2 regions of the Luteimonas sp. MC1572 genome follow, and region 1 is predicted to be linked to the other one. Evidence: predicted binding sites of a transcription regulator. Region 1 holds the regulator's gene; the other holds the start of a gene.
What was found. Region 1 encodes sigma-54, which starts transcription at its own class of promoters, with help from an activator protein. Its sites were predicted from a motif close to TGGCACGNGCNTTGC; they were not measured.
Positions count from the first base shown of each region.

Region 1 (15,273 bases):
CCAGGCGCGGGTCGAGGCCCATCGCCCCGACCGCCGACAGCCACTCGGGGAGATTGGCGAGGTCGCCGCGGCTGCGCACGTCGATGCCCACCGCAAGCTTCTGCGAGGCGCGTTCAGGATGGGTGGCGCTGCGCACGAAATCCGGCAGCAGTTCGGCCGGAAGGTTGTCGACGCAGTAGAAGTCGATGTCCTCGAAGGTATTCAGCGCGACGGTCTTGCCGCTGCCCGACATGCCGCTGACGATCAGCAGCGAGTGGCCGGCATCGTTCATGACGAGCCCTCGAGGAACCTGGAATGGCGTGCGAGGAATGCCACCGCCGGGTCGGCACCCTTGGCACGCAGCATGTGCGTGCGGGTCGCCGCTTCGGTCAGCACCGCGAGGTTGCGGCCGGGCATTACCGGCAGGGTGATCATCGGTACGTCCAGGTCGAGCACGCGGCGGAAACCGAGGTCGCCGGTGAGGCGCACCATGCCACTGGCGTCCTGCGCCTCGGCGGCGGCGTCCGGACGCGCCAGGTGCACGACCAGGCGCAGGTACTTGTTCCGCTTGACCGCGGTGTCGCCGAACATCTCGCGGATGTTAAGCACGCCCAGGCCGCGCAGTTCGAGCAGGTCCTGGAGGAGTTCGGGGCAGGTGCCGTCGAGCACATCGGGCGCGATCTGGGCGAACTGCGGGGCGTCGTCGGCGACCAGGCGGTGCCCGCGGGTGACCAGCTCGAGCGCCAGCTCGCTCTTGCCGGTGCCGGACTCGCCGGTGATCAGCACGCCGACCGAATAGATTTCCATGAATACGCCATGCAGCGTCACCTGCGGCGCGAGGGCGCCGGCGAGGTGGTACTGCAGCATGTTGAGCAGTTCGTGGCCGCGACGCGGCGAGGACCACAGCGGCGTGCCCGATTCCTCGGCCATCTTGCGCAGGTCTTCGGGGCAGGACTGGTCCTTGCTCACCACCAGCGCCAGCGGTCGGTACTGCAGGATCCGCTCGAGCGTCTCCCAGCGCGCCCGCGAGTCAAGGCCGTCGAGCCAGGCGAGCTCCTCCGAGCCCAGGATCTGCACCTTGTTGGGGTAGATGATGTTGAGATAGCCGGCGAGCGACGGGCGCCGCGCGACGGTGTCGACCGTCTCCAGCTGTCGGGCCGCGCCCCCCTGGCCTGCCAGCCAGCGCAGGCCGAGGCGTTCGCGCAGCTGCTCGAACAGCTCCCGCGCGGTGATCGCGGCATTCATGCGCTGCCGCTCCCGGGCGCTGCGGCGTCGCGCAGCAATACGCTGCGCAGGGCGGGCAGGTCGGGCGCGGCGCGCAGCGCGTCGCGGAATTCGGCGTCGGCAAAGCGCGCGGCGAGTTCGGACAAGGTGTCCAGGTGCTGCTGCGCGCTGCCGACCGGTACGCCCATGGCGAACACCAGGTCGACCGGTGCGCCATCCAGCGCGCCGAAGTCCACGGCGGGCGACAGTTTCAGGAACGCCGCGCTGGCGGCGTGGGCACCGCTGCGGCAGTGCGGGATGGCCACCCCGTGGCCGATCGCGGTGCTGCCGACCGCCTCGCGTTCACGCAGGCCTGCGGCCAGCGCCGCGCGGGACCCGGGGTCGGCGTCGCAGAGCAGGCGCGCGGCGGCGTCGAGCACCTGGTCGCGGCTGCCGGGCGCGGCCAGCAGCACGATGCGCTCCGCGGCCAGCAGGTCGGTGTAAGGCATGCCCCCCGGGTCCTTCCTGTCTCGGCGTCAGCCGGCTTCTTCGCGCAGCGGGTTGCCGCCACGGCGGTGCTGGTCGATGAGCTTTTTCTTCTCCTTGACGAGCATGCGGTCGAGCTTGTCGGCCAGGAGATCGATCGCCGCGTACATGTCGACCGCGCGGGCGTCGGCGTGGAGCATCTTGCCGGACACCGAGACGGTGACCTCGGCGAGGTGGTCGGGCTTGTCGATGCTGAGCTGGGTGCGCATCTCCAGCGGCGGATCGTAGAGTCTCGACAGCCTCCCGAGCTTGGTCTCGACGTAGTCGCGCAGGGCAGGTGTGACATCCATCTGCTGGCCATGGGTCTCGATACGCATCGGCAACCTCCTCGTTCGGTGGGAACCCAGCATCGCGCAAGTCGATGGCGCGGTGGTCATGGACAGGTTAACCCACGGCCGGAGGGCCGGAAAGGTTGCATCGCGGTTCAGGCGATACGCACGCGCTCGTGCGAAGAGGCGATGTGGAGCGCCTCGCGGTACTTGGCCACGGTGCGCCGGGCCACAGGCACGCCGCTGGCCTTCAGGCTTGCCGCCAGGCGCGCGTCGGACAGCGGTTTGCGCGGGTCCTCGGCTTCCACCAGCCGGCGGATCATGTCCTGGATGGCGGTGCTGGACGCTTCGCCTCCGGAGCCGGTGTCGATGCCGGATGCGAAGAACGCCCGCAGCGGCAAGGTGCCGCGCGGCGTGTGCACGTATTTGCGCGATACCGCGCGCGAGACCGTCGACTCGTGCATGCCGATCTGCGCCGCCACTTCGCGCAGGGTGAGCGGACGCAGCGCCTGGGCGCCGAACTCGAGGAAGCCGGACTGCTCGCGCACCAGACAGCGCACCACCTTGAGCAGGGTTTCGCCGCGCGCCTCGATGTTCTTCAGCAGCCAGCGCGCCTCCTGCAGGCGGCCGCGCAGGTAGCCGGCATCGGCGCCGGCGGCGTGCTGCAGCATCTGCTCGTAGCCGCGGTGGATGGTGAGCCGCGAGTGGCTGCCACCGGCCAGCACCACGCGCCACATGCCGTTGCGGCGCACGATGCTGCAGTCGGGTACCACGTAGGTGTCCTGCGGCATGCCGCCCACCTGTGCGCCCGGGCGCGGGTCGAGGCTGCGGATGAGGTGCAGGACGGTTTCGGCGTCCGCCGCGTCGCACCCCAATGCATCTGCCAGCCCGGACACGCCGAGCCGCGGGAGGCGGTCGATCAGCGTGGACACGACACGGCGCGCGCCGTCCAGGCCTGGCGTGTCGGCGGGCAGGACGGCCAGCTGCAGCAGCAGGCATTCGCCGAGGTCGCGCGCGCCCACGCCGGTGGGATCCAGGCGCTGGACCTTGCCCAGCACGCAGGCGACCTCGGCTTCGCTGCACTCGATCTCGGGTGCCAGGCCCTGCGCGATCGCGGCCAGCGGCTCGCGCAGGTAGCCGTCATCGTCGATGGCATCGACGATCGCTTCGCCGACCGCGACTTCGCGCGGCGACAGGTGGCTCAGGTTGAGTTGCCAGGACAGGTGGTCGCGCAGCGTTTCCGACTGGGCGATGCGCTCGGACGCGTCGCCGTCGCCATCGCCGTCATCGTTGCCGCCGCTGCCGCCGCTCCCGGACCACGCGCCGTCGCCATCGTCCTGCCAGGAGTCGTCGCCGCGGTCGTCATCGCGCGCGGCTTCGGTGTCGTTGCCAGGGGAGTCGTGGTGCTGCTCGCCGCCATCGCTATCGCCATCGCCGGTCGCGGCGGGCTCTTCCCAGTCGAGCAGCGGATTGCTTTCGACAGCCGCGTTGATCTCGGCTTCGAGCTCGGGCGTCGCCAACTGCAGCAGGTGCAACGCCTGGCGGAGCTGGGGCGTGAGCACCAGCTGTTGTCCCAACGATGTCTGCAGGCGAGGCTTCACGGCGTCCCCGGTTCATGGCGGGCGACGCGCGACGGCTACAGGCGGAACGCATCCCCCAGATAGACCCGGCGCACGTCGGGATTTGCCAGCAGCGCGTCCGGAGCCCCCTGCGCGAGCACGCCACCATCACTGAGGATATACGCGCGGTCGCAAATGCCCAAGGTCTCGCGGACGTTGTGGTCGGTGATGAGCACGCCGATGCCGCGGTTCTTGAGGTGGCGCACGATGCGCTGGATCTCGCCGACCGAGATCGGATCGACGCCGGCGAACGGTTCGTCGAGCAGCATCAGCCGGGGCTTGGCGGCCAGCGCCCGCGCGATCTCGACGCGGCGGCGCTCGCCGCCCGACAGGCTGGCGCCGGTCTGGCCGGCAACGTGGCCCACCTGCAGTTCGTCCATCAGCTTCGCCAGCTCGGCCTCGCGGCCCTGGCGGTCGAGGTCGTCGCGCAGCTCGAGCACCAGCATGATGTTGTCGGCGACGCTCAACTTGCGGAACACCGACGGTTCCTGCGGCAGGTAGCCGACGCCGAGGCGCGCGCGCCGGTGCATCGGCTCACCGGTGATGTCGCGGCCGTCGAGGACGATGCGTCCGGCGTCGGCCGGCACCAGGCCGACGATCATGTAGAAGCAGGTGGTCTTGCCGGCGCCGTTCGGCCCGAGCAGGCCGACGACTTCGCCGGCGTCGAGGGTCAGGCCGAACTCGCGCACGACCTCGCGCTGGCCGTAGCGCTTGCGCAGGCCCTCGGCGACCAGCATCAGCCGCCGCCCGGCGCGGGTTGCGCAGCCTTGGGCAGGATGCGCGTGCGGATCTGGCCGCCGGTCGCGCTGCCCGCGCCCTGCACATGGCCGGTGCGCATGTTGTAGGTGATGCGCGCGCCGCTCATCGTGCCGCGCCCGGGCTGCACGAGTTCGACGTTGCCGGTGAAGACCACGGTCTCGGTGCGCAGGTCGTAGTCGACGTTCTGGGCGCTGGCGTCGATCGCGCCACCGCTGTCGAGTTGCTGCTTGAGCCGCACCGGCCCACCGGTGAGGATGACCTTCTGGATGTCGTCGCCGCCGCGGCGCACGTCGGCCTTGCTGGCGCGGATGTCGAGCGTGCCCTGGACGATGCGCACGTTGCCGGTGAACACGCAGGGGCCGCCGGTATCTTCGACCGAGCAGTCCATGCTGCTGGAATCGATGTCCATCGGCTGGTTGCGGTCGGTGGATTTCGCCCAAGCGGAGCCCGCGCACGCGAAGGCGAGGACCGTCAGGAGGCTAGCGGCGCGTGGGGACATAGCGGGTCTTTACCTTGGAGGTGAGCTGGAAGCGCTTCCCGGCCAGGTCGGCTTCCATACCGGTGCCGCGCATTGTAGTGCCGGGCTGGCTGACGGTCACGGCAACGTTGGAGCGGGCCCGGCGCGTGCCCGGGAAGACATCGAGTTCTTCGGTTTCCAGGCGCATGTCGCGCGCGCCGGCCGGGTCGGTGACCGCCACCACGTCGCCGCGCAGGCGCATTTCCTCGCTGTCGGCGCTGATCCAGCCGGTGCGCGCGCGCAGGTCCCAGTACAGGCCGTCGCGTTCGGGCAGCAGGAACACCGGCGACTCGAGCGCCATGGTCTCGTCGCGCGGGTCGCGCTTGAGCGAGGGCGCGCGCAGCGTGAAGGCCTCCTTGCCGGCGTTGTCGAGCGAGACCAGTTCGAAATCCTGCAGCACATAGTCGGGACGGTGGCTGGCGACGGACGTGGGTGCGTCGCCGGCGCGCTGGCGCCAGGCGGACCAGCCACTCAGCAGCGCGGCCACCAGCAGCACCAGGGTGACGGGCGTGCGCCAGGTCATTGCGGCATGTCGCCGGCAGCGCCACCGCCGGCACCGATCGCGGAAAGCACCAGGTCGCAGAACTCGCGCGCCGCACCTTCGCCGCCGCGCCGCATGGCCTGCCAGTGGACATGGCCGAGGATGGACGGATGGGCGTTGCCCGGCGCCGCCGCGAAGCCGACCGCGGCCAGCACCTCGAGGTCGGTCAGGTCGTCGCCCATGAACGCCACCTGGTCCGCAGCCAGGCCCAGCCGCTCGCGCATCGATTCGATGCAGGCGCGCTTGTCCTTCACGCCCACATGGACGTCGACGCCGAGGTCGCGCGCGCGGTGTTCCGCGGCGCGGCTGTCGCGCGCGGTGACGAACGCGACCGCGATGCCGGCGCGGCGCAGCAGCGACAGGCCCATGCCATCGTGCACGTGGAAGGCCTTGGTCTCGCGGCCGTCGTCGCCGATGTACAGGCGGCCATCGGTCAGGGTGCCGTCCACGTCGAAGCACGCCAGGCGCACACGTGCGGCGCGTGCGAGCACTTCGGTGGACACAGGGGCGGGGGACGCGGGAGGCATGGGCGCCGGATCAGACCACGCGCGCGCGCAACAGGTCGTGAATATTCAAGGCGCCAACCACTCGGCCTTCGCGGTCGACCACCATGAGTCCGCTGATCTTGTGGGTCTCCATCAATCGCGCCGCTTCGACCGCGAGCGCGTCGGCATCGATGGTCACCGGCGAACGCGTCATGACTTCGGCGATGCGCGTGCCGTGCACGTCGATGCCGGGAGCGGCGAGCGTGCGGCGCAGGTCGCCGTCGGTGTACAGGCCCAGCAGGCGGCCGTCGTCGTCGACCACCGCGCTCATGCCCAGGCGCTTGCGGCTCATCTCTACCAGCACGTCGCCGAGGGTGGCGTCGCCGTGCACGCGCGGCACGTCGTCGCCGGCATGCATCACATCGGCGATATGCAGCAGCAGGCGCCGTCCGAGCGCTCCGGCCGGGTGCGAGCGTGCGAAGTCGTCCGCGGTGAAACCGCGCGCCTCGAGCAGGGCGACCGCCAGCGCGTCACCCATCGCCAGCGAAGCGGTGGTGCTCGCGGTCGGCGCCAGGTGCAGCGGGCAGGCCTCGTCCGGCACGCTGACGTCGAGGTGCACGTTGGCGGCCAGCGCCAAGGTGGACTGCGGGCGCCCGGTCATGCACACCAGTGCGTTGCCCTGGCGCTTCAGGACCGGCAGCAGCATCAACACTTCGTCGGACTCGCCGGAGTAGGACAGGGCGAGCAGCACGTCGACATCGGTGACCATGCCCAAGTCCCCGTGGCCGGCCTCGCCCGGGTGCAGGAAGAAGGCAGGCGTACCGGTGGAGGCGAGGGTGGCGGCGATCTTGCGCGCGATGTGGCCGGACTTGCCCATGCCGGTGCAGACCACGCGGCCGCGGCAGGCAAGCAGCAGCGCGCAGGCGCGCGAGAACTCGCCGTCGATGCGCGCGGCGACCGCCGCCAGGCCATCGCGTTCGATGGCGAACACGCGCCGTCCGCTCGCTGCGAAGCCGTGCGCAGCCAGCGCGCCGGGAGTCTGGTTGCTGCTGTCGGGCATTTCCGGGGCGGGGCCTTTTCCGCTACGCTATCGTGTTCATATTACGCGGATTGCCCCGCGGCCGGCGACACGCCGCGCCTGCCTCCGGCAACCGACTCACGTGCCCTTCATTACCGGAGCGACCGCCTTGGACGCAGAGACCATCCGCAAGCTGATCGAGCAGGGTCTCCCTGGTGCCCAGGTCGACGTCCGCGGCGACGACGGCGTGCATTTCGAAGCCGTGGTGATACATCCGGACTTCGCCGGCCGCATGCCGCTGGCCCGCCACCGCATGGTCTATGCCACGCTCGGCGCACTGATGGGCAACGAGATCCATGCGCTCGCCCTGCGCACCCATACCCCGGACGAACAGCGGACCGCCTGATGCAGAAGATCGAAGTGACCGGCGGCGTGGCCCTCGAGGGTGACGTCCGCATTTCCGGGGCGAAGAACGCCGTGTTGCCGATCCTGTGCGCCACGCTGCTGGCCGACGAGCCGGTGACGATCGGCAACGTGCCGCACCTGCACGACGTGGTCACCACCACCCGCGTACTGGCGGGGCTGGGCGCCGGCGTGACGCACGATTCCGACGGCAGCCATATCGTCGTCGACCCGCGCAGCGTCGACAGCCATGTCGCGCCCTACGAGCTGGTGCGCACCATGCGTGCCTCGGTGCTGGTGCTGGGTCCGCTGGTGGCGCGTTACGGTGCCGCGGAGGTGTCCCTGCCCGGCGGCTGCGCGATCGGTTCGCGTCCGGTCGACCTGCACATCCGCGCGCTGGAGGCGCTGGGTGCCGAGATCGTGGTCGAGCACGGCTTCATCAAGGCAAATGCCGGCCGCCTGCGCGGCGGCAACGTGGCGTTCGACATGGTCAGCGTCGGCGCCACCGAGAACGTGCTGATGGCGGCCACGCTCGCCCATGGCACCACGGTGATCGACAACGCGGCGCGCGAGCCGGAGATCGTCGACCTGGCCGTGTGCCTGCGCGCGATGGGTGCCGACATCGAAGGCGAGGGCACGTCGCGGATCGTCGTGCGCGGCGTGGAGCGCCTGCATGGCGCGCACCACGACGTGGTCGCGGACCGCATCGAGGCCGGCACCTTCCTGGTGGCCGCGGCGATGACCGGTGGCCGCGTCACCGCCACCAACGCGCGCGCCGACACCATGGATGCGGTGCTGGCCAAGCTTGCCGAGGCCGGCGCCGACATCGGCATCGACGGCGACCGCATCTGCGTGGACATGCGTGGCCGGCGCCCGCGCGCGGTCGACATCATCACGGCGCCGCATCCGGCGTTCCCCACGGACATGCAGGCACAGTTCATGGCCATGGACTGCATCGCCGAAGGCGTGGCGACGATCGACGAGACGATCTTCGAGAACCGCTTCATGCACGTGAACGAGCTCATGCGGCTCGGCGCGGAAATCCATATCGAAGGCCACCGCGCCACCGTCACCGGGGTCGAGCGGCTGAGCGGCGCACCGGTGATGGCCACCGACCTGCGCGCGTCGGCCTCGCTGATCCTGGCCGGCCTGGTGGCCGACGGCGAGACGCTCATCGACCGCATCTACCACCTCGATCGCGGCTACGAACACATCGAGCGCAAGCTGTCCGGGCTTGGCGCGCGGATCCGCCGGATCGACTGACGGCACGACAGCAGGGTCCTTTCCCGCTCGTGCCGGGTACCACCCGGTACGCCGCAGGGCGCGCTGGGCCCAAAAAAAAAGCCCCGCAATGCGGGGCTTCGTGTTGGCGCCAAAAGAGCTTCACTTCACCGCGGTCAGCCGCAGGTCGATGTCGTCCTTGCCGTCGCGGCGCTGCAGCACGCGCGCCGGGACCGGAAGCCCGTCGACCACCCAGGCGATGATCTCGCGCTTGCCGTCCTTGCGCACCACGCGCGTCGCCTTGTGCGACTTGCCGGCAATCGCAATCGTCTCCTCGCCGGCAACCGTGAACTGCTGGCGCCTGGCGCGCCCGTCCTCGACCAGCCGATAGTCGAGCGGCTTGCCGGCGGCCACGTCGCGTACGAGCACCAGGTTCATCAGCATGCCGTCCAGGTCGCCCGCCTGCAGCGCCACCGGCCCCGCACGCTCGGGCTTGACGTCGCCGGTCCAGCGCGCGACGCCTTGGTTCCAGTCGTAATTCGCGGTGACGGCCTTGCGCTTCACCAGCATGGCCGCCAGGCCGTTGGTGCCGCGCTGGCTGTCAGTGCTGGAGATCGGCCGCCACTGTCCGTCATGCACTTCGAACACGGTGCTCTGCGCGAGTTCGGCGCCCATGCCGGCGAGGTCGAGGCGGTACTCCCAGCGTTCGTTGCCCTTGCTGGCGAGGCTCATCGTCGCCTTGGCTTCCATGCCCATGTAGTTGGCCGCGTAGTCGGCGGAGAACGGCTTGATCGCGAGTGCCGGCGCACTGGCCATGGCGACCAGCGCGGCAGCGACCGCGACGAGGGGCTTTCGGCGGTTGGACATCGGCATCTATTGCACTCCTTGGTAAGCGGTCAGCTGCAGGTCGATGGCGTCTTCGCCATCCTGCCGCTGCAGGATGCGCACGGGCGTGGGAACGCCACGTGCCACCCAGAAGATCGTTTCATCATTGCCGCCATTGGTGCGTGAAACACGCATGGTGTCGTATGCGAGGCCGTCGACCACGACGTTTTCGGTGTCGGTGGAAACGGCGTACTCGTGATCGCGCACGCGCCCGCCGTCGACGAAGCGGTAATGCAGCGTGCGGCCCGGCGCGGCATCGCGGACGATCGCCAGGTTGATCAGCAACCCGCTCATGTCGCCCTCGTGCAGCGCCACCGGCGCGCGGCGCTCCTCCTTGATGTCGCCCGTCCAGCGCGCCTCGCGCTTGCCCCAGTCGTAGCTGCCATGCACCTTGCGGCCGAAGAACAGCGCCTTGCGCACCGTGCTCTGGCTCAGCGGTCGGTACTGCCCGTCGCGTTCGTCGAACAGCGTTTCCTGGTCGATGTCGAGCTGCACCAGGCGCGCCATGCCTCGGTTGCCGGTGATGTCGAGTTCGACGCGCCAGTGCCCAGGCTCGCGCGCCAGACGCATGCTGGCGGTGCCTGCGGGCTTGCCGGCGTTGCGCGCGTCGTAGGTCGCGACAAAAGGCGACAGTGCCGGGCGCTCGCCGTCAACGGGCGCTTCAACGGGGCCCGCATCCTGCACGCGCCGCGCTTCGACCGACGCGGCCGAAAGCAGCAGCGGGAACAGGCACATCGCCAACAGGGCGGGAGAGGTCTTCATCGGGCGGCCATCATGCTGTCAGGCGGTTGGCTGCCAGCTGAAGCGGTGTGTCCAGCGGTACGCCGTCGAGGCGGACAACATTGCCCTGCAGCGTGAGACGGCCTCTGCAGAGCAGCTCCAAAGTCGCCACCAGCAGGGGGTATTCGACCACCAGGACGCGTGCGGCGAGATTCGCGGGGTCGTCATCCGGCTGAACCGCGACCCGCGCCTGCGCGATCACCGGGCCGCCGTCGAGGTCGGCGGTGACGAAATGCACGCTTGCGCCGTGCTCGGCCACGCCGGCCGTAATCGCGCGTGCGTGCGTGTCCAGGCCCTTGAAGGCCGGCAGCAGCGAGGGGTGGATGTTGACGATGCGGCCTGCCCACGGCGCCAGTACGTCGGCTCCCAGCAGGCGCATGTAGCCGGCGCAGACGATGAAGTCCGGCTGCAGCGCGGCGACCTCGGCGAACAGCGCGGCATCGAAGGCGTCACGCGATGCGAAGTCGCGTGGTCGCAGGGCGAGTGCCGCAATGCCGGCGTCGCGCGCGCGCGCCAGCGCAGGTGCCTTCGGCCGATCACCCAGCACGCCCACGATGCGTGCGTGCAGGCGACCGTCGGCGATGGCGTCCAGCAGCGCCTGCAGGTTGCTGCCGCGTCCCGATGCCAGGACCACCAGTCGCGGTGGCGCGGCCGCTGCATCCGGCGTGGCCGCGGCCATGGGGCGTCAGCCGATGAGCACGCGCGGCGCATCGCCGGCGGCAACGACTTCGCCGATGCGCCAGTGGGCGAGTGCAAGGCCGTCGAGCTGCGCCTCGATCGCCGCGGCGCGCCCCGGCGACACCACCAGCACGAAACCGATGCCGCAATTGAACGTGCGCCACATCTCTTCGCGCGCCACCGCGCCTTCGCGCTGCAGCCAGTCGAACACCGCGGGCATCGTCCAGCTGGACGCGTCGATCCGCAGGCCCAGGCCGTCGGGCACCACGCGGATGATGTTCTCGGTCAGTCCGCCGCCGGTGATGTGCGCCATGGCGTGCACGGCATCACCCTCGGCGCCGCGCAGCAGTTCGAGGATCGGCTTCACGTACAGCGCGGTCGGTGCCATCAGCGCATCGTCGAGGCGGGTGCCGCCGAGGTCGAGGTCGCCGGGACGGCCGGCGCGGTCGTAGATGCGCCGCACCAGCGAATAGCCGTTGGAATGCGGGCCGCTGGACGCGATGCCGATCAGCAGGTCGCCGGCCTGGACGCGGCCGCCGTCGCGCAGTTCGGATTTCTCCACCGCGCCGACGGTGAACCCGGCCAGGTCGTAGTCGCCCGGCGCGTACATGTCGGGCATTTCCGCCGTCTCGCCGCCGATCAATGCGCAGCCGGCCATCTCGCAGCCGCGCGCGATGCCGCCGACCACCGCCACCGTGGTGTCGATGTCGAGCTTGCCGGTGGCGAAGTAATCGAGGAAGAACAGCGGTTCCGCGCCCTGCACCAGCACGTCGTTGACGCACATGCCCACCAGGTCGATGCCGATGGTGTCGTGGCGGCCGAGTTGCTGCGCGAGCTTCAGCTTGGTGCCCACGCCGTCGGTGCCCGAGACCAGCACCGGCTCGCGGTACTTGCCGGACAGGTCGAACAGCGCGCCGAAGCCACCCAGCCCGCCCATCACCTCGGGACGGAAGCTGCGCTTCACCAGCGGCTTGATGCGCTCGACGACTTCATTGCCGGCATCGATATCGACGCCTGCGTCGCGGTAGGTCAGCGGGGTAGGGGTGGTCACGATGGCTCGCCGGAACGGGGAAACGGCGATTTTAGCAGTCCCGGACAGGCCTTCATGGACGCCACGCGCCCACTGCGGCACCATTTCGCCATGAACCGGATCCTGGAAACGACGATGTCGAAGGCGTGGCTGCTGGTGTTGCTGGTCGCACTGCTGGTTCCCGGATGGGCGCAGGCGCAGCGCATGGAAGGCGATCGCGCCGGCGCGCAAGGGCTTTACGAGGCCGAGGTGACGGTTGCCAGCCAGGCTGAAGGCGCGCGCCAGTCGGCGTATTCGCGCGCCCTGGCCCAGGTGCTGGGCAAACTTTCCGGCGACCGCAGCGTCGCCAGCCGCCCGGGCGTGGCGCGCGAACTGCGCCGTGCCGGGGATTTCGTGGCCGGCTACGACTACCGCCAGGACGAGGGCCGTTCCGCCGCGGGCGCGCCCACCTACACCACCACCCTGGTGGTCCGGTTCCGCGAGGACGATGTCAACGCCATCGCCGGGGCGCTGGGGCTGCCGATGTGGCCCGAGCCGCGCCCGAAGCCGGTGCTGTGGCTGGCGATCGACGACGGCAGCGGCCCGCGGCTGGTGGCGCTGGCGCAGAACACCGTGGCGCGGCCGGTGCTCGACCGCGCCATCGAGCGCGGCTACCGCCTCGGCCTGCCCAACGGCAGCGCCGCCGAACAGGCCGCGGTCGGCGCCATCTGGCGTGGCGACACCGCGGCGATCGCACGCCTTTCCGCGCGCTACAACCCGCCGATGCAGCTGATCGGCAAGCTCTACCGCGGTGCCGGCGGCTGGAAGGCCGACTGGGTATTCGTGGACGGCGGTCGCGTGCTGTCGAAGTGGACCACCGAGGAAGCCAGCGCCCGCCGCGCGATTGCTGGCGGTGCCGACGGCGCCGCCGATGCGCTCGTCCGGCGCTACGCCAAGGCCAATGCCGTCGGCGAGCCGGGCGTGCAGCACGTGGTGATCACCGGGATCAACGGCGCCAATGATTTCGTGCGCCTGTCGTCGTGGCTGCAGTCGAACTCGGTGGTGCGCGGCATGCGCCCGGTGCGCGCCACGGCCAACTCGCTCGAGCTTGAGCTCGACCTGCTGACCGGGCTGCCCGGCTTCCGGCGCGTGCTGGACGGCGACGTGCTGGCCGAGTCTCCGGACAACATCGAAGGCGCGCCGCCGGTGTTCATCCTGCGATGAATCCTTCCTCGCCCGACGGGCCCGATGCGGTGATCTCGCGTTTCCTGGTGCGCCTGCAGCGGGCGGCACTGCTGCTTGCGCTGGGTTGGCTGGTCTGGCTGCTCGCGCCGGTGCTGACCCCGTTCGTGCTCGCCGCGATGCTGGCCTGGCTGGGCGATCCGCTGGTCGACCGGCTCGAGGCGCGCGGACGCTCGCGCAACGTGGCGGTACTGCTGGTGTTCTCCGCGATGCTGCTGGTACTGGTGCTGGCGCTGGTGATCCTGGTGCCGATGATCGTGCGGCAGGTGTCCACGCTGGTGGACTCGCTGCCCGGCTACGGCGACTGGATCCTGCAGACCGCCTTGCCCTGGGTTGAAGCGCGCACCGGGCTGGACATCCTCGGCTGGCTCGACCCGGAGCGCCTGGCGGCCTACGTCCGCGAGCACTGGGAGCGCGCCGGCGGGATCGCTGCCACCGCGCTGGGTTACGTGTCGCGGTCGGGCTTCGCGGTGCTCGGCTGGGTGACCAACCTGGTGCTGCTGCCGGTGATCACGTTCTTTTTCCTGCGCGACTGGGACCGCATGGTCGAGCGCGTGGCGGCGATGATCCCGCGCGACCATCTCGATACGGTGTCACGGCTCGCGCGCGACTCCAGCGAGGTGCTGGGCGGTTTCCTGCGCGGACAGTTCCTGGTGATGCTGATCCTCGGCGTGATGTACGGCGTCGGGCTGTGGGGCGTCGGCCTGGAGCTTGGCGTGTTGATTGGCCTGATCGCCGGCCTGCTCACCTTCGTGCCGTACCTCGGCCCGGCCAGCGGCATCGTGCTCGGCGTGATCGCGGCGCTGGTGCAGTTCGGCGACTGGCAGCACGTGGCCGGGGTGCTGGTGGTGTTCGGCATCGGCCAGGTGATCGAAAGCTACTGGCTGACGCCCAAGCTGGTGGGCGACCGCATCGGCCTGCACCCGGTGGCGGTGATCTTCGCGGTGCTGGCCGGCGGCCAGCTGTTCGGGTTCCTGGGCATGCTGCTGGCGCTGCCCGCCGCGGCGGTGGCGAACGTGCTGCTGCGTTTTGCCCATGAGCGCTACACGGCAAGCCGCCTGTACGCGGGCCAGGCACCTGCGATCGTGGTTGCGCCGGCAAGGTCGGTGATCGTGTCGCCCGACGGCCAGGCCGGAAAGGACAGCGGCGGCGCGTGACCAGGCAGTTGCCGCTGGCGCTGCGCTATCCGCCGGACCAGCGATTCGACACATTCGTCGGCGCGCCGGCCGGTGCGCTCGACCAGGTGCGCGCGCTGGCCTTGGGCGACGGCGGTTGGCTGTACCTCTCCGGCGCCGCCGGCACCGGCAAGACGCATCTCGCGCTTGCGGCTTGCGCCGAAGCCGAAGCGCAGGGCCGACGCACCGCGTATCTGCCGCTGGCCGCGGCCGCGGGTCGCGTGGGCGACGCGCTGGAGGCGCTGGACGGCATGGCGCTGGTCGCGCTGGACGGCCTGGAAGCCGTCGCCGGCGGGCGAGACGACGAGATCGCGCTGTTCGATTTCCACAATCGCGCGCGCGCCGCCGGCAGCCAGGTGCTCTATGCCGCGCGCGCCGCGCCGGATGCGCTGCCACCGGGGCTGCCGGACCTGCGGTCGCGGCTGTCGCAGTGCGTGCGCATCACGCTGCAGCCGCTGGATGACGATGGGCGTGCCGAAGTGCTGCGGCTGCGCGCCCGGCGACGCGGGCTGCAGTTCGACGAGGCGGCGATCGCGTGGCTGCTGAGGCGGACCGGGCGTGACCTGGTCGGGCTGACGGCGCAGCTCGATGCCCTGGACCGGGCATCGCTGGCGGCGCAGCGGCGGGTGACGGTGCCGTTCCTGCGCCAGGTGCTGGGTCCCGACGCCGCCTAGGCGCCGGTGCCGCTCAGCGGTGGTACTCGCCGGCCCGTTCGGGCTGGTAGGTGACTTCTTCGATGCGCACCTTGACCGTGCCGCCGCCGGGCTTGGGCCATTCCATCTCGTCGCCCTGCGACAGGCCGAGCAGGGCGCTGCCCACCGGGGCCAGCACCGAAATGCGGTCGGCGCTGCCGTCGGCATCGCGCGGATAGACCAGGGTCAGCTTGAAGTCTTCTTCCGGGCCGACGCGGAAGCGCACGGTGGAATTCATGGTGACAACGGTCGG
Region 1 is NZ_CP067112.1:662,966-678,238, forward strand. Features, by position in the region: gene rapZ (RNase adapter RapZ) at 1-271, opposite strand, end outside; gene hprK (HPr(Ser) kinase/phosphatase) at 268-1,224, opposite strand; gene JGR64_RS03030 (PTS sugar transporter subunit IIA) at 1,221-1,691, opposite strand; gene raiA (ribosome-associated translation inhibitor RaiA) at 1,719-2,045, opposite strand; gene JGR64_RS03040 (RNA polymerase factor sigma-54) at 2,153-3,598, opposite strand; gene lptB (LPS export ABC transporter ATP-binding protein) at 3,634-4,353, opposite strand; gene lptA (lipopolysaccharide transport periplasmic protein LptA) at 4,353-4,874, opposite strand; gene lptC (LPS export ABC transporter periplasmic protein LptC) at 4,855-5,415, opposite strand; gene JGR64_RS03060 (HAD-IIIA family hydrolase) at 5,412-5,960, opposite strand; gene JGR64_RS03065 (KpsF/GutQ family sugar-phosphate isomerase) at 5,971-6,978, opposite strand; gene JGR64_RS03070 (BolA/IbaG family iron-sulfur metabolism protein) at 7,106-7,342, shown strand; gene murA (UDP-N-acetylglucosamine 1-carboxyvinyltransferase) at 7,342-8,601, shown strand; gene JGR64_RS03080 (DUF3108 domain-containing protein) at 8,722-9,426, opposite strand; gene JGR64_RS03085 (DUF3108 domain-containing protein) at 9,433-10,206, opposite strand; gene purN (phosphoribosylglycinamide formyltransferase) at 10,217-10,903, opposite strand; gene purM (phosphoribosylformylglycinamidine cyclo-ligase) at 10,910-11,953, opposite strand; gene JGR64_RS03100 (DUF2066 domain-containing protein) at 12,068-13,135, shown strand; gene JGR64_RS03105 (AI-2E family transporter) at 13,132-14,310, shown strand; gene hda (DnaA regulatory inactivator Hda) at 14,307-15,002, shown strand; gene rnk (nucleoside diphosphate kinase regulator) at 15,016-15,273, opposite strand, start outside.

Region 2 (15,273 bases), 500 kb from region 1:
TTCACCCTGACCACGCGCTGGGGGCAGACGCTGCGTGGTCGTTTTCCGGAATACGAAGGTGAGTTCAAGGTCCTGGAGGACGGGCGTCGCCAGGTGCGGCTGTGGCTGTCCGCGGCCGATGTCCGGATCATCGGCAACGTCCGCTACACGCGGCTGACCCGCGGCAGCGGGTTCTTCGACGCCGAGCGATACCCGCGCGTGACATTCGTGTCCGAACCCTACGACGATATCCTGCTGCGCGATGGCGGCGTATTGATGGGCACCCTGGTGATACGCGACGTGCAGCGGCTGGAAACGTTCACGGTCCTGCCGGCCGAGTGCCCGCGACCGGGGCGCGACTGCGACGTGGTCGCCACCGGGGTCATCGACCGTGCCGACTACGGCATGGACCGCTGGAACTTCGCGCTCGCCCCCGAGGTCCGGTTCGAGCTGCGCATCCGCATCCGGGGTGGCGACGCGTGAATCCGCTGATCCGCGTGCTGGCCCTGGCGGGAGCGCTGGCGGCGGGCGCCTGCGCGACGCTGTCGCAGGAGCAGCGGGATGCCGCGACGCGCATTGCCGTCGAGGCGCAGCCGGTGGTCGTGGACTGCATGGCCGACGACGCCTGTGCCACGACCTCCGCGCTGCGCGAGCTCGGCACGCAGGCTGTCGCGGCCAGCACGCCGGATGCGCCGCGCCACCATGCACTGATCCTCGACTACGGCCAGGATGCGCTGCTCGCGCGCCTGAGCCTGATCCGCTCGGCGCAGCGCACGCTGGACGTGCAGACCTACATCTTCGACGAGGACGATGCCGGGCACCTGTTCCTGGACGAGATGCTGGCCGCCGCGCGCCGCGGCGTGCGCGTGCGCGTGCTGGTGGACCAGCTGTCGGCGCTGCGCCGGGTGGAGACGCTGGCCGCGCTCGCCGGCGCGCACGCCAACTTCGAGATGCGCATCTACAACCCGGTGCTGGGGCGCGCACGCATCAGCTATCCGCAGTACGTGCTGGCCGCGGCCTGCTGCTGGCGGCGCCTCAACCAGCGCATGCACAGCAAGCTGCTGCTGGTGGACGGCATGGTCGGCATCACCGGCGGCCGCAATTACCAGAACAGCTATTACGACTGGGATCCGGTCTACAACTTCCGCGACCGCGACCTGTTCGTGGCCGGGCCGGTGGTCGCCGACATGGCCGCCAACTTCGAGCAGTACTGGGTGGCGCGGCTGACGCGCACCCTGCCGGGACTGTCCGACGTCGGCCGCGCGCTGCTGCGTGGCGGCGTGCCGTCGCTTCCGCACGCACCGTTCGACCTCCCCGACCGCGTGCAGCGCATTTCCCGCGATGCCGATGACCAGGGCCTGGTCGCAGAGCTCGCCGCGTATGCGCTGCCGGTGGCCGGGGTCGGGTTCATCGCCGACCCGCCCCAGAAGCACCGGCGCAACTACGAGGGCGTGGCGCCGTCCACCCGTGGCCTGCGCGAGCTGATCGACGGCGCCAAGGAGGAAGTGCTGCTGCAGACGCCGTACCTCGTGCTTTCGCCGCCAGCGCAGGCCCAGTTCCGCGAGCTGCGCCTGCGCGATGCGCCGCCGCGGGTGGTGGTGTCGACCAACAGCCTGGCGGCGACCGATGCGTTCATCACCTATGCGCTGTCGTACAAATACAAGCGCCGCTTCCTGCGCGAGTTCGGCTTCGAGATCCACGAGTTCAAGCCGTTTCCGCAGGATGCGCCGATCGATGTCGAGGCCACCGGCACGGTCGACATCGCGTGGGACGCGAACGGCAACGCGGTGGTCGGCGGCCGCCGCGGCCGGGCGGCCGGCGTCGACGGCAGCCAGGGGGGCGGGGGGCGCGCGACGCGGCCGCTGGCGCGCGAATACTCGGCGTTGCGCTGGTCCGGATTCTCCGCCCACGAGCCGGTGCCGCTGGAACGCGGCGGCGTGCGCTTCGGCCTGCACGCCAAGTCGCTGGTGATCGACGAACGCATCGGCGTGGTGGGCACGCACAACTTCGACCCGCGCGGCGATACCTACAACACCGAGAGCGCGGTGGTGATCGAGGAGCCGGCGTTCGCGCGCACCCTGGCGGCCAGCATCCGCCGCGACATGCTCCCGGCCAACGCCTGGACCATCGCCCCGCGCGACAAGCCGCCGGTGTTCTCCGGGCTGGACTATTCGCTGGGCAAGGTGTCCGAGGCCCTGCCGGTGTTCGACCTGTGGCCGATCCGCTACGCCACCAGCTACGAGTTCCGGCCGAGTCCGGCCTGCCCGCAGCCGATCCCGCCCAGCGACCCGCGGTTCCGCGAGTGCTATGACCCGGTGGGGGACTTCCCGGGGGTGCAGATGGGCCTGAAGACGCTGATGACGCGGATCTTCACCGCCTTCGGCGCGGGGCTCGCGCCCATCCTCTGACCGTTCGTCGGTCGCCGTGGCGAAGTGACTTCCGGCCTATTGCAGGCTGCGCTAGGTGTTGTAGTCTACCAACACACCGAATCACAACCACACCGGAGCGCGCCATGAACGTCCAGACCCAGACCCAGTCCCACCACGTCGTCGACCGCAGCCAGCAGGTCCAGCGCCTGGCCGGTACCCGCCTCCCCACCCGTGACCGTGCCCGCGAGTTCGGCGTCGGCTACGGCAACAGCAGCGGCTACGCGTCCGCCCGCCGCTACCTGGCCAGCCAGGGCACGCCGCGCTTCCGCTGTGCCTGAACCGCGATTGACGCTGGCGCGCCTGCGGCCCTAGGCTGCGATCACCCTGTTCGCCGCCTGGGATCCGCCATGTCCATTTCGCTGACCATCGAGCTCAACGACCGCGATCTCGCGCACTTCACCAAGGCCATGGACGCCGCGCGCGCCGCCGCCGCGCACATGGCCCCGGAAGCGGTCGTGGCAGCGGCCGCCACGCTGCTTTCGACGTCGCAGGGCGTGCACGTGCCCGATTTCGTCCGCGAGCGCCTGCTGCGGCTCGACGACATGATCGCGATGGTCCGCGACGAGGGCTGGGCGCTCGGCGATGAGGACCGCCAGCGGGTGATGTCGGTGCTGGTGTACTTCGCCGACCCCAGGGACGTGATCCCCGACCACATCGAGGTGCTCGGCTTCCTCGACGACGCGATCATGATCGAACTCAGCGTCCGCGAGCTGCAGCACGAGCTCGACGCCTACGACGACTTCTGCGATTTCCGCGAGCACCAGGCGCACAAGCGCGGCATCGAGCCTTCGGCCGTGGGCCGCGCCGACTGGCTCGTAGGCCGTCGCGACGAGCTCGTGGAACGCATGCATGCGCGCCGGGAGCGCGATTTCGGCGTCGGTTACGGCGCGAGCAGCGGCTATCGCAGCCAGAGCAGCTACGTGCGCACCTGGCGCCCCAGCCTGTTCAAGCTGCGATGAGCCAGGCCCCCGCGGCGGACGCACCGGCCACGGTGTTCCGGCGCACGGCGGACCTCGCCACGCTCAATGCACTGTCCAGCGGCACGGCGATCGAGACGCTGGGCATCGTCTTCACTGAGATCGGCAGCGACCATCTGGTGGCGACGATGCCGGTCGATGCGCGCACGCTGCAGCCCTACGGGCTCCTGCACGGCGGCGCGTCGGTGCTGCTCGCGGAAACCCTCGGCAGCAGCGCCGGCAACCTCTGTGTCGGCGAGGGCGAAGTCTGCGTCGGCATCGAGATCAACGCCAACCACCTGCGCGGCGTGCGTGCGGGCCTGGTGACCGGCACGGCGCGGCCGCTGCACATCGGTCGCAGCACCCAGGTGTGGGAGATACGCATCGAGGATCCGCGTGGCCGCCTGGCCTGCGTGTCGCGCCTCACCCTGGCGGTGGTGGCAGCGAGCTGAAGGCTTCGCGGCGCCGCTACCCGCGCCTGTGGCCATCCGGTATCTTGCGCGCATGCGTTCCCCCATCGTCCACACCGCGCCCGCCGGTGGCCGCCTGCTGCGCGGCTGTCGCCTTGCCGTGCGCACGCCGCTGTTCCTCGGCCACATGCTGGTCCTCCTGCCGCTGACCATGTTGGTGGTCTGCCTGCCGCTTGCGCGCATCGACGTCGGCGGCGAGCCCCTCGGCCACCGCGTGATCCGTGCCTGGCAGGCCGGCCTGATGCGCGTGTTCGGCTTCCGCCTGCGGGGGATCGGCACGCCGTCGCCAGGCGCCACGATGTTCGTCGCCAACCATGTCAGCTGGATCGACATCAGCGCGCTGCACAGCCAGCGGATGATGGGCTTCGTGGCCAAGCGCGAGATCGCCGGCTGGCCGCTGATCGGCTGGCTGGCGAAGCAGGGCGAGACCATCTTCCACGAGCGCGGCAGCCAGGAGTCGCTCGGCGGCGTGCTGGACGCGATGCTGGCGCGGCTGCGCGGCGGGCACTCCGTCGGCGTGTTTCCGGAAGGCCGTACGCGTGATGGCCACGAGGTCGGCCCGTTCCATGCGCGCATCTTCCTCGCGGCGGTCGAGGCCGGCGTGCCGGTGCAGCCGGTCGCGCTGCGCTACGGCGCGGGCGGCAGCGCGCAGCACGCGGTCGCGTTCGCGCCGCGCGAAAACATGATGCAGAACCTGCTGCGCCTGCTGGGTGAGCCGGCGCGGGATGCCGACGTGATCTTCCTCGAGCCGATCGCACCGGGGGATGCCGAAGGCCGCGCGCGCATCGCCCGCATCGCGCGCGACCGCATCGACGACGCCATGCGCGGGACGTGAACGGCCCGTTCGCCAGCGACTACACACCGCCGCGCTGGTTGCGCAACGCGCACGTGCAGTCGGTGCTGGGATCCAGCCCGATGCGCCGCCGCCGCGGCCTGGTGGCGCTGGGCGCCACCGGCGCGCAGACCGACAGCATGATCATCGACGGCGGCGACGGCGTGCGCCTGCTTGGCCTGCACACCCGCATGCCCGGGGTCGAGCCACGCGGCATGGCGCTGCTGCTGCATGGCTGGGAGGGCAGTGCCGAGTCGAGCTACATCTGCCTGACCGCCGCGCATTTCCTGGCGCGCGGCTACGACGTGCTGCGGCTCAACTTCCGCGACCACGGCGATACCCATCACCTGAATCCCGACATCTTCCATTCCGCGCGCATCGACGAGGTGGTGCACGCCGCCACCGACGTGGCGCGACGCCTGCCGCGGCCGCGCATGGTGGCGGCAGGCTTCTCGCTGGGTGGCAACTTCGCCCTGCGCCTGGCGCTGCGCGCGCCTGCCGCCGGGCTGCGCCTCGATGCCGTGGCCGCGGTCTGCCCGGTGCTCGACCCGGCCGACACCATGCTGGCGATGGAGCGCGGCTTCCCGCTGTACATGCGCCACTTCGAGAACCGGTGGCGCAGCTCGCTGGCGCGCAAGCGCGAACTCTTCCCGGACCGCGTCGGCTTCGACCGCGACACCCTGCGGCTGCGCATGCGCGCGCTCACCGAGTGGCTGGTGCTGCGGCATACCGATTTCGGCAGCCTCGATGCCTACTTCGACCGCTACTCGATCGCCGGCGACAGGCTGGCGGCGCTGCAGGTGCCGGCGGAGATCCTGACCAGCGCGGATGACCCGGTGATCCCGGTCGCGGGTTTCCGCCAGGCCAGCCTGGCGCCGGACACGCGGCTCGAGATCGCGCGCTGGGGCGGGCACTGCGGCTTCCTGGAAGGCCCGCGCCTGGACGGTTATGCCGAGCGCTGGGTGGCCGCGCGTCTCGCGGCCCGGGATTGAGGGCGGGCTACAATCGCCGCTTTCGGGCGCCTGCGCCCGCAGCCGACGGATCCACCATGCAGCAAGAGATACTCGACGCGCTGGGGCGTGGCGACAACGACGCCGCGCTCGTGCAGGCCCGTGACCTGGTCGCGGCCACGCCCGACGATCCCCAGGCGCAGCGCATGCTGGCCCTGGCCCTGCGCGCCGCAGGAGACGTCGCAGGCGCGCGCGAGGCGATCGAACGCGCGCTGGCGCTGGCGCCGGACGACGCCAGCCTGCACCTCTACCATGCCGGGCTGCTGCTCGGCGGTCGCGACCTGGATGCCGCGCGGGCGGCGCTCGAGACCACCATCGGGCTCGATCCCAACAAGTTTTCGGCCTACATCATCCAGGCCCAGCTGGCGATCGCCCGCAACGACCTCGACGAGGCCGAGCGTCTGGTGCAACTTGCCGCGCGCGTGGCGCCGGACCATCCCACGCTGATGGCGGTGCAGGGCACGCTGCAGCTGCGCAGGGGCAACAGCAAGGAAGCGCTGGCGCTGCTGTCTTCGGCCGCGCGGCGCGTCCCCGACGACGTGCTGGTCAACCACGCCCTCGGCTTCGCTTACCTCGCCGAAGGACACCTGGCGTTCGCCGAGCAGGCGTTCCGCAACCTGATCGCGACATCGCCCGCCGCCCAGCGCATGCGCCCGTTGCTCGCCCAGATCGCGCTTCGCCAGGGCCGGCTGGACGATGCCGCCGCGGAGCTCGCGCCGCTGCTTGCCGATCCGGCGACCGCCACGCCCGGGCTGCGGCGCCTTGCCGGCGAGATCGAACTGGCCGCCGGCCGGGTCGAGCTGGCATTGCCGCACCTGCGCGTGGCGCTCGCGGCCATGCCCGGGGATCCCGCCACCCTGGCTGCGATCACCGCGGCCTGGCGGCGCAGCGGCGAAGTGGAGGATGCGCGGCAAACACTGGATGCACTGCTCGCGACATCGCCGGCCAGCGACGCGCTGTGGCGTGCACGCCTTGCCTTCGAGCCGGGCGGCCCGGGAGCCGACGCACTCGTCGCGCGCTGGCGCCAGCTTCGCCCGGGTTCGATTGCCGCGATGGAAGCCGAGATGCTGGGCCATGTGGCCGCGCGCCGTGTCAATCAGGTCGAAGCCTTGGCGCGGGAAATCCTTGCGCGCCAGCCCGGCCATCCGGGCGCCGAGATGAGCCTGATCGAGGTGATGCTCGATACCGCGCCGACCGGGGCCATCGAGCGCCTGGATGCGGCGATCGCCGCGCTGGCACCCGGCGCGGACAGCCGCATGCTGCGTGCCCGGCAGGCGCTCGCGCGCCACCGCGCCGGCGACAGCGCGGGCGCGCTGGCGCAATGGACCGAACTCCACGCCGAGTCGGCGGCGGAGCGTGTGCCGCTGCACGCGCACTCCGCGCCGCCCGCCGCGTGGCCGGAACAAGCGGCGCCGCGAGCCGATGCCCCGGCCATCACCTTCCTGTTCGGTGCGCCGGGCTCGCTTGTCGAGCGCCTCGCGCAACTGCTGGCGGCCGTGGTGCCGGACTTCCGCGACGACCGCTTCAGCTTCACCCCGCCGGACGACGTGTTCCAGAACCTGCCCGCGATCGCGGCGGTCGCGTCCGGCGAGCTCTCCGCCGACAAGGTCGTGGCGAGCTGGCGTTCGGCGCTGCCGTCGCGCCGCATCGACGGCGCGGTCATCGACTGGCTGCCGATCTGGGACAACGCCTACGCCGCCGTGATGCGCAGCGCGCTGCCCGAGGCGCGGCTGCTGGTGCCGCTTCGCGACCCGCGCGACATGCTGCTCGACTGGCTGGCGTTCGGTGCCCCCACGCACTTCCGCGTCACGTCGCCCGACGAGGCCGCGGAATGGCTCGCGCAGGCGCTTGGGCAGATCGCCACCCTGCACGAGCAGGACGTGGTGCCCCATCGCCTGCTGCGCCTCGACGACATCGTCGAAGACCCGGTCGCGGTCGCGGCGCAGCTCGGCGCGGCGCTGGACATCACCCTGCCGCCGCCGCCGGCGCATTTCTTCGGTGGGCGGCGCCTGGCCGCCGGGACATGGCGCGCGTATTCCGACCTGTTGGCCGACGCGTTCGCGCACCTGCATCCGGTTGCGCAGCGGCTCGGCTATCCGCTCGACTGATCCGGAGGATTCCATGCACATCGACAGCACAAGCTTCGCGCACGGCCAGGCCATCCCGGCGGAATTCGCGCTCGGCGCGCCGGGCGGCTTCGGCGGCAACCGCAATCCGCAGCTGTCGTGGCGCGACGCGCCGGCGGGCACGCGATCCTTCGCGCTGCTGTGCATCGACACCGACGTGCCCACCGACGCGTCGCTGGTCGGGGCGGACGGTGTCGAGATCCCGGTGGAGCACGCGCGTGGCGACTTCATCCACTGGGTGATGGTCGACATCCCGGCCGAAGTGCAGGCCATCGCCGCCGGCAGCTGCAGTGGCGGCGTGGATGCCCGCGGCAAGCGCGCGCCGGCCGGTCCCGCGGGTGCGCGCCAGGGGCTCAACGACTACACCGGCTGGTTCGCGGGCAACGCCGACATGGCCGGTGACTACTTCGGCTACGACGGCCCGTACCCGCCGGCCAACGACCTGCGCGAGCACCGCTACTTCTTCCGCGTGTTCGCGCTCGACGTGGCGCGCCTGCCGGTCGAAGACCGCTACACCGGCGGCGATGCGCTGCGCGCCATGCAGGGCCACGTGCTGGCCGAAGCCGCCACCTGGGGCAGCTACAGCCTGCACGCCGCGGCCTGATGCCGCGGCGCGCGGGGCGGCCTCAGTCGGCCGACGCCTGCTCCGACTCCACCACCATGTCCAGCACGTACGCGACCGCCGACGCATCCGCGGGCACGTCCTTGCGCGGGTAGCGGTCCAGGCGCAGCACGTTGCGGGTGCCCGGCTGGTGGTCGTAGCCCTCGATCTCCTGGTACAGCGGGCCCCAGTCGCCGGCGCCCGTGCGCAGGCCCGCGCCGTCGTACTGCAGCTCGCGGACCTGCAGGCAGCGATAGTCCGGCATCACCGGGTGGTGGCAGTCGACCCGCTCGGCGGCGACCTCGAGGAACACGCGCTCCGGCGCCACGCCGAAACGGGTCCGTGCCGTGGCGGCGCCGATGAAGACCAGCGTGTCGCCGGCGGCGTTGACCAGTTCCAGGCGCGGCGGATCACCGGCGACCAGGGTCACCGCGTGACCGCCCGCCAGGCGCGTGCCCGCCTCGCGCTCCATCGCCATCAGGGCGGCGTCGGCACAGGCCATCTGCGTGCTGACCAGCTGCCCGACCGTGAGGTGGACGCCATCGAACGTGGCCTCGCCGCCCATGCGGTTGCAGGTGTTGCCGATCGCGATCCGGCCGTCGGCGAAGTCGAGCTGCAGCGGCTTGTCGGGATTGGCGAACAGCGCCGCGATGCGGTCGCCGTCTGCGCTGGTCGCGGCGTCGAGGTGCCAGTGATGGGCCGCGAGTGCGTCGGCCTGGCCGGGCGCGGGCGTCGCGGCGTTGCCGACGGTTACGGGCGCGGCGGGCGGGGGCGCATCCTGGGGCGCGCGGGTGCAGGCGGCGAGCGCCAGCGGCAGGACAAGGATCAGCAGTGGCTTCATGGCGTGCTCCATGGACGTGGGTCGGTGTTCAACGCGCAGGCGCGCGGTGTGGGGTCGCGCCGCGGCCCTCAGTCCCCGCTGGGCAGCCACAGCAGCAGGGCCGCGCCCAGCAGGATGCGGTACACCGCGAAGCCGGTGAACCGGTGGTGCTCGATATAGCCGAGCAGCCACTTCACCACCAGGAATCCGGTCACCGTGGCGGCCGCGAAGGCGATGCCGACGTCGGCCCAGTTCTCGCCGCCGACCGCGCCGTCCTGCACGAGTTCCAGGAACGTGTAGGCGCTGGCCGCGAACATGGTCGGGATGCCGACCAGGAACACGAACTCGGCCGCCGCCGGGCGCCGGTTGAGCCCGAACAGCATGGCGATGAAGATCGCCGCCGCCGAGCGCGAGGTGCCGGGGAACACGCCCGCGACCACCTGCGCCAGGCCCACCAGGATGGCCACGGTCCAGGTCACGTCGATGCTCTCGGGGCGGCGTTCGGCCATGCGTTCCGCGACCAGCATCCACACGCCGCCGAGCACCAGCGCCCAGGCGATCGGGGTCACGGTCTCGGGCAGCTCCCAGCCCAGCAGGCGCACCGGCAGGCCGACGATCGCGGTGACCAGGAACGCGGTGGCGAGCTTCAGCGCGTAGTCGCGGTGGCGGGCCTCGCCAAGGCCGGTGGCCAGGGCCCAGATGCGCTCGCGGAACACCAGCGTGATCGCCAGGATCGCGCCGGCCTGGATGACGATGTTGAAGAAGTCCGAGCGCGCGCCCAGCCAGTACTGGGCGATCAGCAGGTGCCCGGTGCTCGAAATCGGCAGGAATTCGGTGAGGCCTTCAAGGATGCCCAGCAGCAGGGCGGCCAGCGGATCGGTCATCGGCGCGGAATTCCGTGAATGGGTGGCAGGGCGCGCGGACACAATGCGCGGCGCGGCGGCAGCATAGCGGAAGCGTTACGCACCAATCAGGTGCACGAAGCCGTGTTTATCGATCTGTCTTGGTGCAATGTGTCACCAGCCTTGGCTGGAATCCCATAAAATTCAATTGCTTGCGGGTTGGCACGCGGCTTGCGTCGATCAACCGGTCAGGGTCGCCCGCGACCCATCCCAATGCCCCAGGAGCCCGCCATGTCCCTCGAACACGTCGAAAAGCTGATCAAGGACCACAAGGTCGAATTCGTCGACCTGCGTTTCACCGACATGCGTGGCGTCCAGCACCACGTGACCTTCCCGACCTCGATCGTCGAGCCGGCGCTGTTCGAGGACGGCAAGATGTTCGACGGTTCCAGCATTGGTGGCTGGCGCGGCATCCACCAGTCCGACATGGTGCTGCTGCCCGACGGCAACAGCGCGTTCCTCGATCCGTTCACCGCCGATCCGACGCTGGTGATCACCTGTGACGTGCTCGACCCGACCACCATGCAGGCCTACAACCGCGACCCGCGCGGCATCGCGCGCCGCGCCGAGGCCTACCTCAAGTCCAGTGGCATCGCCGAACAGGCGTTCTTTGGCCCCGAGCCCGAGTTTTTCATCTTCGACTCGGTGCGCTACGCCAACGACATGGGCCACACCTTCTTCCACGTCGATTCGGAAGAGGCCGCGTGGAACTCGGGCCGCGAGTACGAGGGCGGCAACACCGGCTACCGCCCGGGCGTGAAGGGCGGCTATTTCCCGGTCGCGCCGCTCGACTCGCTGCACGACATCCGCGCCGAGATGTGCAAGACGCTCGAAGCCGTCGGCATCGAAGTGGAAGTGCACCACCATGAAGTCGCCAACGCCGGCCAGTGCGAGATCGGCACCAAGTTCAGCTCGCTGGTGCAGAAGGCCGACGAACTGCTGACCATGAAGTACATCGTCAAGAACGTGGCGCACCGCAACGGCAAGACCGCCACCTTCATGCCCAAGCCGCTGGTCGGCGACAACGGCAGCGGCATGCACGTGCACCAGTCGCTGGCCAAGGGCGGCGTGAACCTGTTCTCCGGCGACGGCTACGGCGGCCTGAGCCAGACCGCGCTGTGGTACATCGGCGGCGTGTTCAAGCACGCGCGCGCCATCAACGCGTTCGCCAACTCCAGCACCAACAGCTACAAGCGCCTGGTGCCGGGCTTCGAGGCGCCGGTGATGCTGGCCTACTCGGCGTCCAACCGTTCGGCGAGCTGCCGCATCCCGTTTGTGTCCAACCCGAAGGCGCGCCGCATCGAGTTCCGCTTCCCGGATCCGATGAATTCCGGCTACCTGATCTTCACCGCGCTGATGATGGCCGGCCTCGACGGCATCAAGAACCAGATCGACCCGGGTGGCCCGAGCGACAAGGATCTCTACGACCTGCCGCCGGAAGAAGCCAAGGGCATCCCGACCGTCTGCCATTCGCTCGATCAGGCGCTGGAAGCGCTCGACGCCGACCGCGAGTTCCTCAAGGCCGGCGGGGTGATGAGCGACGATTTCATCGACGCCTACATCGCGCTGAAGATGAAGGAAGTCACCGCGTTCCGCGCCGCGACCCATCCGCTCGAGTACCAGATGTACTACGCGATCTGACGATGGGGGCGTCGAGTGCGGGTGCCGGGTGCCAATGCCCTTGAGGGCTCATGTCCCCCGGCGCTGGCCTTGCGGCCAGCGCCTCCTCCTTGACTTCGCCCTCAAGGGCATTGGCACCCGGTACGCCGCAGCGCGCGGTGGTGTGAGGAGCAATGGCCACAGCCCGCAATCTGGCGGATGCTTTTCGTTACCCGCGGGCTGCGCGGAGCCCCGAAGTGGCCGGGAGGCCTTAGCGGGGAAGTCAAGGAGGAGGCATCCGCCGCAGGCGGATCCGGGGGACATGAGCCGCGAAGGCCTCCCGGCCACCACAGGGGCCCCGCACGGTTGCATTGCATCGCGATCACGGGTTCGATTGCCCCATGAAGAACATCAAACCTCTTGCGGCAGTCCTTTGCCTCGCACTGCTCGCCGGCTGCGCCCACCAGGCACCACGCAACCCGATGGCGACCTGGGTGCCGTCGCCCAACCACGATGCGCGCCGCCCGGTGATCATCGTGCTGCACTACACCGAGCAGCAGTCGGTCGAGCAGAGCCTGCACACGCTGCGCACGCACAACAGCGGTGGTCCGGTGAGTTCGCATTACCTGGTGGGCGACGACGGCGCGATCTACCAGCTGGTCGCCGACAGCCAGCGCGCCTGGCACGCCGGCGGCGGCAGCTGGGGCACCATCACCGACCTCAACTCGGCCTCGATCGGCATCGAGATCGACAACGACGGTGTCGAGGACTTCAGCGGCGCGCAGGTCGATGCACTGCTGCGCCTGCTCGACGACCTCACCACCCGGCTGCGCATCCCGCGCAGCCAGGTGATCGGCCATTCCGACCTGGCGCCGTCGCGCAAGATCGATCCCGGTACGCGCTTCCCGTGGCGGCGGCTGGCCGAGGCCGGCTTCGGCATCTGGCCGGCCGACGATGCGCCACCGGCGCCCGAAGGCTTCGACGCCCTGCAGGCGCTGCGCCTGCTCGGCTATCCGCTGGATGCACCGGAGGCGACGATCCGCGCGTTCCGCATGCGCTTCCGCGGCGATGCCGGCAACGTGCTGGATGCCGAGGACCACCGCATCCTGCACGCACTGACCCGGCCGGACGGTGCCGGCCTGCTGAAGCCTACTTCGCTGCAGTGAAGCGGATGCGGGTCGAGATCGCGACCTCGTCCGGGATGGTGGCGGTGTCGGCCCAGTCGCCGCCGCCCACGCCGAACGCCAGGCGCTTGACGACCGCATTGCCCGCCAGCAGCGGCTGCGCGCCCGGTGTCCAGGTAAAGGTGAGCGTCACCGGCTTGCTGACGCCGTGCAGGCTGAGCGTGCCATCGGCGGCGTAGCGGTTGCCGCCGAGGCTGCGGAAGCCGCTCGCGGTGTAGCGGGCCTGCGCGAAGCTGGCGATGTCGAAGAAGTCCTTGCTGGCGAGCGTGGAGTCGCGGTCGGCGTTGCCGGTGACCGCGCCCGCCAGCGGGATCAGCACGTCGAGCTTCGCGGCGGCAGGCGCGGCCGGGTCGAAGCTGAGCGTGGTGGTGAAGCCCGGAAACTGCCCGGTGAAGGTTTCGCCGTCGTATTCGCTGGCGAACGTCAGCGCCGAGCCGGCGGCCTGGACGTAGTCGGCGGCGGACGCGGGCGCGGCGATGGCGAGGGTCGCGGCAAGCGCGAGCGGGAGGAGCAGGTGGCTGGAACGCATGTCGATCTCCGGAAGAAAGTGCGGGCCGCGGCGCGGGTTGCGCCGCGGCGATGTCATTGGATGCGCGGCAGGTCGAACACGAGGACCTCGGCGCCGGTGCCGTGCGCGATCTCGACCCGCGGCTCGTCGGCGTACAGCAGCGCATCGCCGGCCTCGAGCGCATGGCCATTGACCGTCACCGCGCCGCGCACCACGTGCACGTACGCCAGCCGTCCCGGGGCGATCTCCTGCATCGCCGACTCGTCGCCATCGAACAGGCCTGCGGACATCGTCGCATCCTGATGCAGGGTCACTGAACCGTCGCGCCCGTCCGGACTGGCGACCAGCCGCAGGCGGCCGCGCTTGTCGACATCGGGGAACGCCTTCTGCTCGTAGCCGGGCGCGATGCCGCGCTTCGACGGAATGATCCAGATCTGCAGGAAGTGCGTGGTCCGCTCGCGCTCGTGGTTGTACTCCGAGTGGGCGACGCCGGTGCCGGCGCTCATCCGCTGCACTTCGCCGGGCACGATGGTGCCGTCGTTGCCCATGGAGTCCTTGTGCGCCAGCGCGCCATCGAGGACGTAGCTGATGATCTCCATGTCCTGGTGCGAATGCGTGCCGAAGCCCTGGCCGGCCTGGATGCGGTCCTCGTTGATGACCCGCAGGGGGCCCCAGTGGACGTGCTCGGGATCGGAGTAGCCTGCAAAAGAGAAGCTGTGCCAGGAATCGAGCCAGCCGTGATTGGCGTGGCCGCGGGCCTTGGCCGGGCGAAGGGTGATCATGGGTTGCCTCCAATGTCGGGCGTCGGTCGGTTCGCCGCGCTGGGAGGAAGTCTGATTGCTTTCAAAATCAGGATAAATATCGATTAAACAAACTTATGCATATAAAAATAGAACAATCGGCCGAATTCCGAGGTTGCCTGCTTGCTGGCTGCCTCGACGTCTATTGTTCTGTATTTGTGATGATTAATGTCTTTCATGGCTGTATACAGAGTTTGTCAGAACGATAGACTCCCCCGGCTGCAGCAGCGGACGTGGAGCGCACGGCGTTCCCATTTCCGTCATCGCACTCGATCATCATCCAACCAGATTCCCCGGAGACACAGACATGACCAGCACCTTCAACCGCATCCTCCTCGCCGGCGCGCTGTCGCTGGCCACCGCCAGCGTTTTCGCCGCGCCGCTCAGCTACAAGATGGACCCGGCGCATACCGACGTGATCGCGCAGTGGAGCCACTTCGGCTATTCCAACCCGATCGCCCATTTCGGCAGCGTCGACGGCACCATCGTGTATGACGCCGAGAACATCGCCGCGTCCAGCGTCGAAGTGACCCTGCCGATGAGCGGCATGTCCTCGCACGTGGCCAAGTTCGACGAGCACCTGCGCAGCGCCGAGCTGTTCGACGTCGCCAACTTCCCGGAAGCCACCTTCAAGAGCACCAAGGTCGAGTCCGCCGGCGAAGGCAAGCTCACCATCACCGGTGACCTGACCATCAAGGGCGTGACCAAGCCGGTCGTGCTGGCCGCCACCATCAACAAGGTGGCCGACCATCCGATGAGCAAGCAGCCGACCGCGGGCTTCGATGCCACCGCCACCTTCAAGCGCTCCGACTTCGGCCTGGGCCTGTACGCGCCGGCGGTCAGCGACGAAGTGCAGATCCGCATCACCACCGAAGCCTCGGTGCCGAAGGCGAAGTAAGACTCGCCCGCAAGGATCCACCGCCGGCGCGGCACTCGCGCCGGCGGCCGGGTTTGCACTAGATTGGTGCAATGACCGGCCTCAGCCCCGCCCACGACACCCTGGCCACCCCGCTGCTGCTGGCCGCCGCGGACGGCGTGGTGCTGGGCGGCAATCGCG
Region 2 is NZ_CP067112.1:163,113-178,385, forward strand. Features, by position in the region: gene JGR64_RS00700 (YceI family protein) at 1-462, shown strand, start outside; gene JGR64_RS00705 (phospholipase D family protein) at 459-2,387, shown strand; gene JGR64_RS00710 (hypothetical protein) at 2,492-2,686, shown strand; gene JGR64_RS00715 (YkvA family protein) at 2,756-3,367, shown strand; gene JGR64_RS00720 (hotdog fold thioesterase) at 3,364-3,816, shown strand; gene JGR64_RS00725 (lysophospholipid acyltransferase family protein) at 3,962-4,669, shown strand; gene JGR64_RS00730 (alpha/beta fold hydrolase) at 4,666-5,658, shown strand; gene JGR64_RS00735 (tetratricopeptide repeat protein) at 5,715-7,784, shown strand; gene JGR64_RS00740 (YbhB/YbcL family Raf kinase inhibitor-like protein) at 7,798-8,406, shown strand; gene JGR64_RS00745 (META and DUF4377 domain-containing protein) at 8,429-9,244, opposite strand; gene JGR64_RS00750 (undecaprenyl-diphosphate phosphatase) at 9,313-10,107, opposite strand; gene glnA (type I glutamate--ammonia ligase) at 10,357-11,766, shown strand; gene JGR64_RS00760 (N-acetylmuramoyl-L-alanine amidase) at 12,126-12,890, shown strand; gene JGR64_RS00765 (YceI family protein) at 12,874-13,437, opposite strand; gene JGR64_RS00770 (pirin family protein) at 13,491-14,198, opposite strand; gene JGR64_RS00775 (YceI family protein) at 14,524-15,114, shown strand; gene JGR64_RS00780 (ATP-binding protein) at 15,186-15,273, shown strand, end outside.
Region 2: the regulator sigma-54 is predicted to act here: its motif matches at 10,286-10,300, upstream of glnA (type I glutamate--ammonia ligase).